3 regions of the Pantoea sp. X-Soil-ISGK-275 genome follow, and region 1 is predicted to be linked to each of the others. Evidence: predicted binding sites of a transcription regulator. Region 1 holds the regulator's gene; each other region holds the start of a gene.

What was found. Region 1 encodes Fur, which represses iron uptake genes when iron is present. Its sites were predicted from a motif close to ATAATAATGAGAACNACTATCAA; they were not measured.
Region 2: the regulator Fur is predicted to act here: its motif matches at 1,618-1,640, upstream of fhuE (ferric-rhodotorulic acid/ferric-coprogen receptor FhuE).
Region 3: the regulator Fur is predicted to act here: its motif matches at 1,716-1,738, upstream of fepB (Fe2+-enterobactin ABC transporter substrate-binding protein).

The regions. Positions count from the first base shown of each region.
Region 1 is NZ_AP035976.1:1,306,131-1,309,412, reverse strand. It holds gene ybfF (esterase) at 1-122, shown strand, start outside; gene ybfE (LexA regulated protein) at 290-565, shown strand; gene fldA (flavodoxin FldA) at 703-1,233, shown strand; gene fur (ferric iron uptake transcriptional regulator) at 1,588-2,037, shown strand; gene AC6I8A_RS06040 (hypothetical protein) at 2,096-2,491, opposite strand; gene glnS (glutamine--tRNA ligase) at 2,727-3,282, opposite strand, start outside.
Region 2 is NZ_AP035976.1:558,252-561,533, forward strand. It holds gene fhuE (ferric-rhodotorulic acid/ferric-coprogen receptor FhuE) at 1-1,428, opposite strand, end outside; gene AC6I8A_RS02500 (DODA-type extradiol aromatic ring-opening family dioxygenase) at 1,921-2,919, opposite strand; gene AC6I8A_RS02505 (fumarylacetoacetate hydrolase family protein) at 3,064-3,282, opposite strand, start outside.
Region 3 is NZ_AP035977.1:753,520-756,801, forward strand. It holds gene entS (enterobactin transporter EntS) at 1-746, shown strand, start outside; gene fepB (Fe2+-enterobactin ABC transporter substrate-binding protein) at 743-1,693, opposite strand; gene AC6I8A_RS22955 (ABC transporter substrate-binding protein) at 1,885-2,814, opposite strand; gene AC6I8A_RS22960 (ABC transporter permease) at 2,824-3,282, opposite strand, start outside.

The sequences.
Region 1 (3,282 bases):
ATGCGCTGCTACGTCAGTTCCCGCAGGCGCATGCACATGTGATCAGCGGAGCTGGACATTGGGTGCACGCCGAGAAACCCGATGCGGTGTTACGCGCCGTTCGGCGTTTTTTTAACCTGTAAAAGCAAAAGCTTGCCGCTTGCGCTTTAGGGTTGGCGTCAGGGAAGGCGCTGGAGTATGATGTCGCGCTAAAAATTTGCCACGGATATTTTTTCACCGTGGTCGGGCCGATAATGTTTTAATCGCGCAGCGCCTTTCCGCCGTTCGCGCCCACTCAGTTTTACAAACCATGGCAAAAGAACAGACAGACCGCACGACGCTTGATCTCTTCGCAGACGAGCGGCGTCCTGGTCGCCCGAAAACCAGCCCGCTGACGCGTGATGAACAGTTACGCATCAACAAACGCAACCAGCTCAAGCGCGATAAAGTGCGTGGGCTGCGTCGTGTTGAGCTGAAGATGTCGAGCGAGGCGGTTGACGCGCTCAGCACGCTGGCCGATCAGCAAAACATCAGTCGCAGCGAATTGATTGAACAAATGCTGCTGGCACAACTCAAACTGTCTTAACGCGCGAAGACCGCACGCTGGAACACAAAGTCACGGCTTTACAAGTTCCGCACTTTTTACCGGTCTGCTATTATTCGCATAACTGTGCAGTCAACTGACTTACTTTCACAATCAGGATTCAAGAGGTTACCTAACCCATGGCAATCGTAGGCATTTTCTTCGGCAGCGATACCGGCAACACTGAAAACATTGCAAAGATGATCCAGAAACAACTGGGTAAAGATGTCGCCGAAGTGCATGACATTGCTAAGAGCACCAAAGAAGATCTCGATGCGTTCGACATCCTGCTGCTGGGCATTCCAACCTGGTATTACGGCGAAGCGCAGTGCGACTGGGATGATTTCTTCCCGACGCTGGAAGAGATTGATTTCAATGGCAAGCTGGTAGCGCTGTTTGGTTGTGGCGATCAGGAAGATTACGCCGAATACTTCTGTGACGCGATGGGCACCATCCGTGACATCATCGAGCCTAACGGTGCGGTGATTGTGGGTCACTGGCCAACCGAAGGCTATCACTTCGAAGCCTCTAAAGGCCTCGCCGATGACAAAAACTTCCTGGGTCTGGCAATTGATGAAGATCGTCAACCAGAATTGACCAACGAACGTGTTGAGAAATGGGTGAAGCAGATCTTCGACGAGTTGCAGCTGAAAGAGATTATTGAAGCTTAATTCCCTGCTCTGCCCGATGTGCGCGCTGCCTCACATCGGGCAACGGAATTTCCTATAAAAATAATAGCTACGGTTTTTTAACTTTTCCCCGCAAATCTGTAGAATACCCGCAATGGTCATCCGCTTATTCCTCTGGCAGTAGAATGAGGCTGAGTGAAATGGAATCCAAAACCCAAGCGTCCTGAAGACATTAGTGACGTTATCCTTACAACCTTTGGTGATTAAGGACGTTGCCTTGGTTTTCATTTCACTGCTTGAGTTCTATAATGAGACGCAAATGAGAATGCGCGTTGACCTAAACATTCAAGGCCCCTGCGCCGCAAGTGACTAGCAAAGTAACAGGACAATATCCGCATGACTGACAACAACTCCGCATTGAAGAAGGCTGGCCTGAAAGTCACGCTACCCAGACTGAAAATTCTGGAAGTGCTTCAGGGACCCGGCCCCGAGTCCCATCACGTCAGTGCGGAAGATTTGTATAAGCGCCTGATCGATATGGGCGAAGAGATTGGTCTGGCAACGGTTTATCGCGTTCTTAACCAGTTTGACGACGCGGGCATCGTAACCCGTCATAACTTTGAAGGCGGTAAGTCTGTCTTCGAACTGACTCAGCAACATCACCATGATCACTTGATCTGCCTTGATTGTGGCAAAGTTATCGAATTCAGCGATGAATCAATCGAAACGCGTCAGCGTGAAATTGCTACTCGCCACGGCATCAAGCTTAGCAACCACAGCCTGTATCTGTATGGTCACTGTGCTCTGGGAGACTGCCGCGAAGACGATACGCTCCACGATAAGTAATTGAGTGTGCTATGCAGTATAAAAAAACCGGCTTAAGCCGGTTTTTTTATATCTGAAATCAGGCAACGAGCGTTTCCTGCAAGTAGCGCCAGCGCGGAATGGCGGTGCTGCAATCCAGCACCGCCAGAGAAATGCGGCTCTGATTGGTGCCATTCATCATCTGCAATTCACGATACTGAATCGTGACTTCCTCACTTTGCTGCGAAATGATGGCGTGCTCACTGGTGGCAATTCGCATCCCTTCACGCTGTCCCTGCAACTGGCGAAACAGTGTTTCCATCTCATTAAGATCAAGCTGTTTACCCTGTGGCGTGACCATTTTGAAGTCGGGATGAAAGTACGACAAGAACAGATCAATGCTGTCATCACTGCCTTCTGCCTGATTAAAAATACGTTCGATAAGCTGATGTAAAACCACCACGCTATGTTTGGCTTCCAGGGCGAGACTTGTCATTTTTTATCCTTTGATTACCCGCAGAGCAACGGCTGAGAGCGCATAGCCTACCTGAAAAAAAGTTTTTCACACTGGCAAATGGTTTAATTTTGCTAAAGTCAGAATAGTCGCAAATAAGGAATTAATGGCTAATTGCAGGGAGCAGCATAAAAGGTCGTATCTGGTTAAATCGAGACAATAAAAAAGGGCGATTGCTCGCCCTTTCATGATCATATCGTGCTAGCGACAAAAAATATTAATCGCCGATTTTTGCCCAGGTATCACGTAAACCAACGGTGCGGTTAAACACCAGCTTGGATGGCTGTGAATAGACGCTATCCGCACAGAAATAGCCTTCACGTTCAAACTGGTACGGCGCCATTGGATCGGCTGCACGCAAACCTGGCTCCACGAAGCCCTGTTTGATTTCCAGTGAGTTCGGGTTGATGGTGGTGAGGAAATCCTCCGCCGCGCCCGGATTTGGCACACTGAAAAGACGATCGTACAGGCGGAATTCCGCTGGCAGCGCGTGAATCGCAGAAACCCAATGGATAACGCCTTTCACTTTGCGGCCATCGGCCGGATCTTTGCTCAGCGTATCAACGTCGCAGGTACAATAGATGCAGGTGATATTGCCCTCATCATCCTTCGCTACTCGCTCGGCACGGATCACGTATGCATTACGCAGACGCACTTCTTTGCCCAGCACCAGACGTTTGTACTGCTTGTTGGCCTCTTCACGGAAATCCGCGCGATCGATCCACACTTCACGACTGAATGGCACTTCTCGCGTGCCCATCTCCGGTTTGTTC
Region 2 (3,282 bases), 750 kb from region 1:
ATAGTAATCGTTGATATCATAAACAATGCCCGCGTAAGGTGTTACCTTACTTTGCGTAGTGCTATCTGAACCAGTTGTTCTCCAGTCAGTGAAACGTCCACCTAAAATAAGCTTGGTCTGATCTGTTAGATTTAGTCTGCTGGTTGCATACAAGCTGCGTTGATAAATACTCTCAGTGCCCTCATCATGGTAGGGTCCCCAATCAGGCTCAGCGACATCACCATTAAATGAATAGATATTTTCAACAATGATTTTTTTTCGATCGGTTCCGTATGAGTGATTTCTTTGACGACTAGCACTGGTCCCAATAACTAATTCGTGTTCTCTATTAAAGAGTTCAAACGGGCCCTTAGCATACGCATCAGCTGAATAAACCCTGCGAGACGAAAGATATTTAGCTGAAGTATAAGTTACGTTTCCTGTTGACGCATCAGGTGAATCACTAAACGACGCAAGTTTCTCATCTGCTTTAGTTTCTGAATAAGAGCTGTTTAACTTGAATTCCCATCCGTTATCAAAGAAATGATCAAGAGAAATAAAAACGCGGTTATTGGTTGATAGCCAGTGCGTCCAGTCTGGGGCGGTGTTAAATGATCGAGGCCAGTTTATACGATTCCCCGCAGAATCAAGATAGGACCATCCTCCCCATGTCGAGGCACCAGGCTTAGATTTCTGATAATCATATCCGATACTCAGTACAGTATTCGTACCCAAATTGGCATCGATCACACCGTAAAAAAGCTGATTTTTTTTATTGTATCTATCTAATTGTGAGTCTGCATCCTGGAGGGTTGTGATGAAACGCCCCCGAATATCGCCATCTTCAGATAATGGAGTGCTGACATCTAAGGTAGTGCGATATTGATTCCATGATCCGACACCTGCACTTACTGAGCCAGTAAACTCTCTGCTTACAGCATGTTTTCTTACCATATTCACAGTTGCGGAAGGGTTTCCCGTGCCTGTAAGCAAGCCATTTGCTCCTCTGACAACTTCCACACGATCATAAATGGATAGGTCCATATTTGTATCGAGATATGAACTTATTGAGCCTGTTGTAGTAGGCAATCCATCATAGGAAAGATTATCAATACGATATCCACGCGACCAGTAAGTATAACGTTCAGAATCATAACTGCTTTCAGATATTCCTGTCGTATTTTTAAGGGCATCACCAATTGATTGCATGTTCTGATCTTGTATACGTGCAGGTGTTATAATTGAAACTGATTGTGGCGTTTCTTTAATGGATAAATCCAGTTTTGTTGCGGCCGTAGACTTGTCAACCGTGTAGTTTCCCGAAGATTCTCCAGTAACAGTTAAAGTATCGTTACTATTTTCCGCATAAGTATAGGAGCCAAATGAAATCAGGCTTAATACACACGAGGCTTTGATTAAATTACAATTTATAGCTATTATTCTTCTCAACGCTAAATTCCTTATGATTTATAGCAAGCATAAATATTTTGCACATTCTTAAATGTGATATTTAACTAAAGCATCACCTACATATAATTTAATTAATATTTAGTTTTTGCATGGCTGCAATATAAATATTTATTCATTCTCAATTAAATTTCAGGTGCGCTCTGGAGCACACTTTTCGCTTAAAAACAAATGATAATCATTCCCATAATCTATTTATTGGAAGCGATTCCTGATGTCGCGTTATCGACAAACTATATCGATAACGCGACAAATCAGCAGCCTGAAGCTGAGAAATGACTGAAGGTTCATTCAAGAGGTGTTGTTTTTTGGGGCACACTTGTACCCGACAAATAGGTAATTGAAGTGAAGGACGTCGCACGTGCATTCATCGTACAGCTTAATTTAGTACTTCATCTTCCTCATTAGTGATTAATGATTTCAGACGTATGGTGCAGAGCGTCATAGTAAAAATAACGCGCTGCACCCATTCAATTAACTCTGTCCCGGATAAGATAGGTAGCTCATTCCGGTGATCCATTCAGGCACGGATTCATACGCCACATAATCTGGTCGCGCGCCTTTCATTGCCCCCATAAGTGCAACCCAATTGAGTGCTTCGTGTCCTCCATGACCACCGCGTTCTTCCACCTCTGCGTAGGTCAAAGCACGCATGTATTCAACATCACCAGCTTCAAAACGCTCAAGCATTTCCCGGTCCCACTCTTCATTGACAAGTGGGTGACTTTTGCCGAGTGGCCATTCCATTTTGCTCATCATATCGATTTCATACTGCGCAAAATCAGTATAAAGAGAAGGATCGTTGACCAAGGCTTCTTTACCGATGGTTTGATAGACTTTCATGCGTTGCAGCAGTTCGTCATCTTCCGGTGCGCCTTCAGTCCAAACTGGCGGCCAGTGCGACAATCCACCTGTTGCCAGGAAATGAACATGGTAGTCATCTGGCAGCGAATCAACTATCTCACGGACTTTAAGGCCCAGGTCATAAGCACGTGAATAAGGCATCAGCGGAGGTGAGAACACATTGATATAGACTGGTACGACGGGAATATTGAACTCAGGATTAATAAAATGAAGTGGCATCATGAGATTGTTACCATACTCAATGGCACCCATCCGTGTTGCTTCAAAACCGCCATGGATAAGCTTTTCGAGCAGTGTCGTTGCTATTTCTGCGTTACTGGCAATACTATGCTGCTTATCAAACTTTAAAGCTTCCATCATATATTCGGCTGGACCAATGTTGGCATCACTAATTGGCACAGCCAACGTTGGCATTAAATTACGGAAGTTGTTTTCGAAATGGTCATCAAGAAAGGCGATGATGAGATTAGGTTTAGTATCATCGATGCATTTTTTTAAACGGCCATGAATATCTGCGAGTCTTTGGCGTTGTTCAACAGATGGAGCATCTGCCCAGCCTAGAGCACCTGGTACATGGGACATGCTGATAGCACTAACAATCTTAGCCATTTTGTTACCTCAATAATTTAGTGTTTTCCGCTATCGGAAATGAACGTCGGAAAGAGCCCTTTTCCACATTAAGCGGAAAAGGCTCATTATTAAATTAAGAACAACAACCCTAAGAGACTTAATTTAATCAGAAAACATTACCAACTAGACTATCGTATTAGTCAGCTCACCAATTTCCCTCATCGACACAGTGACTTCATCACCCTTCGATAAATATTTAGGCGGATTGAAACCCAAGCCAACACCGGCAGGTGTTCCAGTGGCAATGACATCACCAGGTAATAAAGTAATGTTTTGCCCAATTGTTTTAATCAACTCAGGAATGTTGAAAATTAAGTCGGAAATAGAAGCTTCCTGGCGTTT
Region 3 (3,282 bases), on a different replicon from region 1:
CAGGTGTCGGCTGGGCCTTTGCGGTCGCCGCGATCGGTACGCTGGCGACGCTGATTCCGCTGGTGCGTTTACCGTCGATGAAGCCCGAACAGCAGGAACCGGAGCATCCGCTGCGTGCGCTGGCAAGCGGCATGCAGTTTGTCTGCCAGCATAAAGTGGTTGGCGCGGTAGTGCTGGTTGGCTTGCTGCTCAGCATGGTTGGCGCGGTGCGTATTCTGTTCCCGGCGCTGGCGCTGACCTATCACGCCGATGCATCCGCATTAGGATTGATGTACTCGGCGGTACCGCTGGGTGCGATGATCGGTGCTTTTACCAGCGGCTGGGTGCGGCAGTTGGCGCGTCCGGGATTGGTGCTGATTGGCTGTGCGCTGCTGGCGTTTGCCTGCATCGCCTCGCTCGGCCTTTATAGCCATCTTCTGCCCGCGCTGCTGGCGCTGGTGTGTTACGGCTACAGCAACGCCATCGCCTCGCTATTGCAGTTTATGCTGACGCAGCATCACACGCCGGATGCGCTGCTGGGACGCGTCAACAGCCTTGGCACCGCGCAGGATGTCACCGGCGATTCCGTTGGGGCATTGGGATTGGGTGTACTGGCTCGCGCACTGGCACCGCTGAGCAGCGTACTGTGGTTTGGCGGATTGGCGGCGGGATTGCTGGTGCTGCTGTCGCTGGCGGCGCGCGGTCTGCGCTCGGCGCGCCTCGGTGAACAACCGGACGCGCCACAACCCGCCACCGCCGATGCTTAACGGCTAAACTGCCGCTCGATGCTGCTGAGCATATTGCTGGCGCTATAGTAATCGAGGCGGAAGGTGTCGTTACCTACGGCAAAGATGTCGTGCTGCCGTACTGCCGGAAGATGGGCGAGGAACGGATTCTTCGCCACCTGCGGCACGGTTTTTTCATCGGCGGCGAACAGTAACAGCGTGTTGCCGGTAATACCATCGGCCATGTTTTCGCCGTTCAGCTGAATAATGTCATTGCGCTTGCCCATGCTGGTGCTGCCCTGAAAACTGGCGGGCGGCGCGGCCAGCGTGAAGCCCAAATCCTGCAACAGCGCGCCCTGCGCCGATGCTGGCGTCCACAAGTTCATTCCGCGTCCATCTTCGTAATAGACCAGCGCAGAGGTCGGCTGCGGCGGCAGCGTGATCTTGTGACGCACCGCGTCTACCCGTTGGTCGAACGCTGCAATCACCTTTTTAGCATCGGCTTCATGGCCGGTAATCTCGCCCAGCTGCAAGGTCAATGCCTGCCAGCTCTTGTCGCCGTAATCGATCACTAACACCGGGGCGATGGTTTGCAGTTGATCGTAAAGGCGCAGCGCCGAATCGCCGCCGGTGGCAGCCATCACGATCAAATCTGGCGCTTCGGCGGCAATCGCTTCGGCATTCGGCTGCGAGATATAGAGCGGCTTAACCTGTCGCGCTTTTGCCACTGCGCTCCATTGCGTGAAAAAACCCTGCGCATCCGACACGCTGCTGCTGCGACTGGTAGCCCCGGATCCCACCAGCGGCGCGTTAATCGCCAGCAAAGTGCCACTCAACGTCACGCTGGTAGAGACAATACGCTGCGGCGGCTGTTGGAGAGTGAACGGGCCTTTCGGTGTGGCGAGAGTGCGCGGCCAGGCGGCGTCGGCATATACATGGGTGCAAATGAAAAACAGGCTAAGTAGCAGAGAAAGAGCGGGGAAACGCATCAGGTTGTCCATCACTTGATAGTTGAGAATAAATATCATTATCAAAAATAAGTGCGGGTGCAAGGGAATTGTGCGTGGTTTCCCTCACCCTGGCCCTCTCCCGCAGGCGGGAGAGGGAATGTGGAGGTGGGCGCGGTCAGCTCCCTCTCCCGCGCGCGGGAGAGGGTTGGGGTGAGGGACAACGCACCAACCTACAACGAATATCGCGCCATAGGTGCCACAACTTTAATCACGCCATTGGCCTTCATATATTCACCAAACGCCTGATAGCGCGCCTGATCAAACTCCGCACTGTGCGCGGCGAAATACGGCAGCGTCGCCTGCCACGCTTCGTGATTGAGCGGGGTATTCAGCTCGGGATATTGCTTAATAAACGCCTGCCACGCTTCCTGCGGATGTGCACGCAGCCACGCCACACCGGCATCCAGACCACTTAAAAACGCCGGAATGCGTCTATCCTGCGCGGCAGTTTTCTGGTTTGCCACAATGATCAGCTCATCATAAGCAGGCACGCCATAATCTTCCGGTTTAAACACCGTTGGCTTGGCACCTTTGTCTTTCAGGTCCAGCAGCTCGTAGTTGCGGAAGATGGTCATCGCGCCATCAATCTTGTGCGTCAGCAGCGCGGAGGTGCCATCCATATTCAGGTTGATAAGCTTCACCGAGTCAGCATCAACGCCCTGTGATTTCAGCATATTGCGAATCGCCACATCTTCGGTGCCCGGCACCGCATAACCGATGGTTTTGCCCGCGAAATCTTTCAGCGAGTGGATATCACTCGACACCGTGGTCAGCGTATTCAGCGGCTGATTAATCAACGTGCCGACGCGGATCACCGGCACCTCTTTATCCACCAGCGTGTAGAGCTGCGGCTGGTAGCTGATGGCGAGATCGACTTTACCCGCCGCCAGCAGCAACGGCACCGAAGCAGAATCGGCCGGCGCGATCATCTCCACATCCAGCCCCTCTTTCTTAAACGCGCCGCTGTGCTGGGCAGCAAAAATCGCCGCGTGGTTGGGGTTAATAAACCAGTCGAGCAGCAGACGAACTTTCTCCGCCGCCTGGACGTTAGCGGTCGCCAGCAGCAGCAACGCGGTCAATGCGATTCGTAGGGTATTCACGGTACTTCCTTATGTAGATTGCCAGAGGAGTTTCTTGCGCATTAGCGCTACGCTGCCCGAAAGCAGCAGCGCCAGAATCAGTAACAGCAGCAGTGCCGCGAAGCTGGTGGCGGTTTCCAGTCGCGCGTTGGATTGCATCATCAGATAGCCAAGCCCTTCGCTGGCGCCGACCCATTCACCAATCACCACGCCAATCGGCGCCAGCACCACGGCCATCTGCAGGCCGGAGAAAAATTGCGGTAACGCGGCGGGCCAGCGCACGCGCCAGAAGATGCTGAAGCACGATGACGTGCTGGTTTGCGCCAGTTCCAGCCAGCCGCTGGGCGTGCGGCACAGCCCATCGAACAGCGATAAGCACAGCGGGAAAAACAGGATTAAAGCCGCTACCACCACTTTCGAGGCGATACCAAAACCGAGCCACAGCACCAGCAGCGGCGCAAGGGCAAACACCGGAATCGCCTGGCTGGC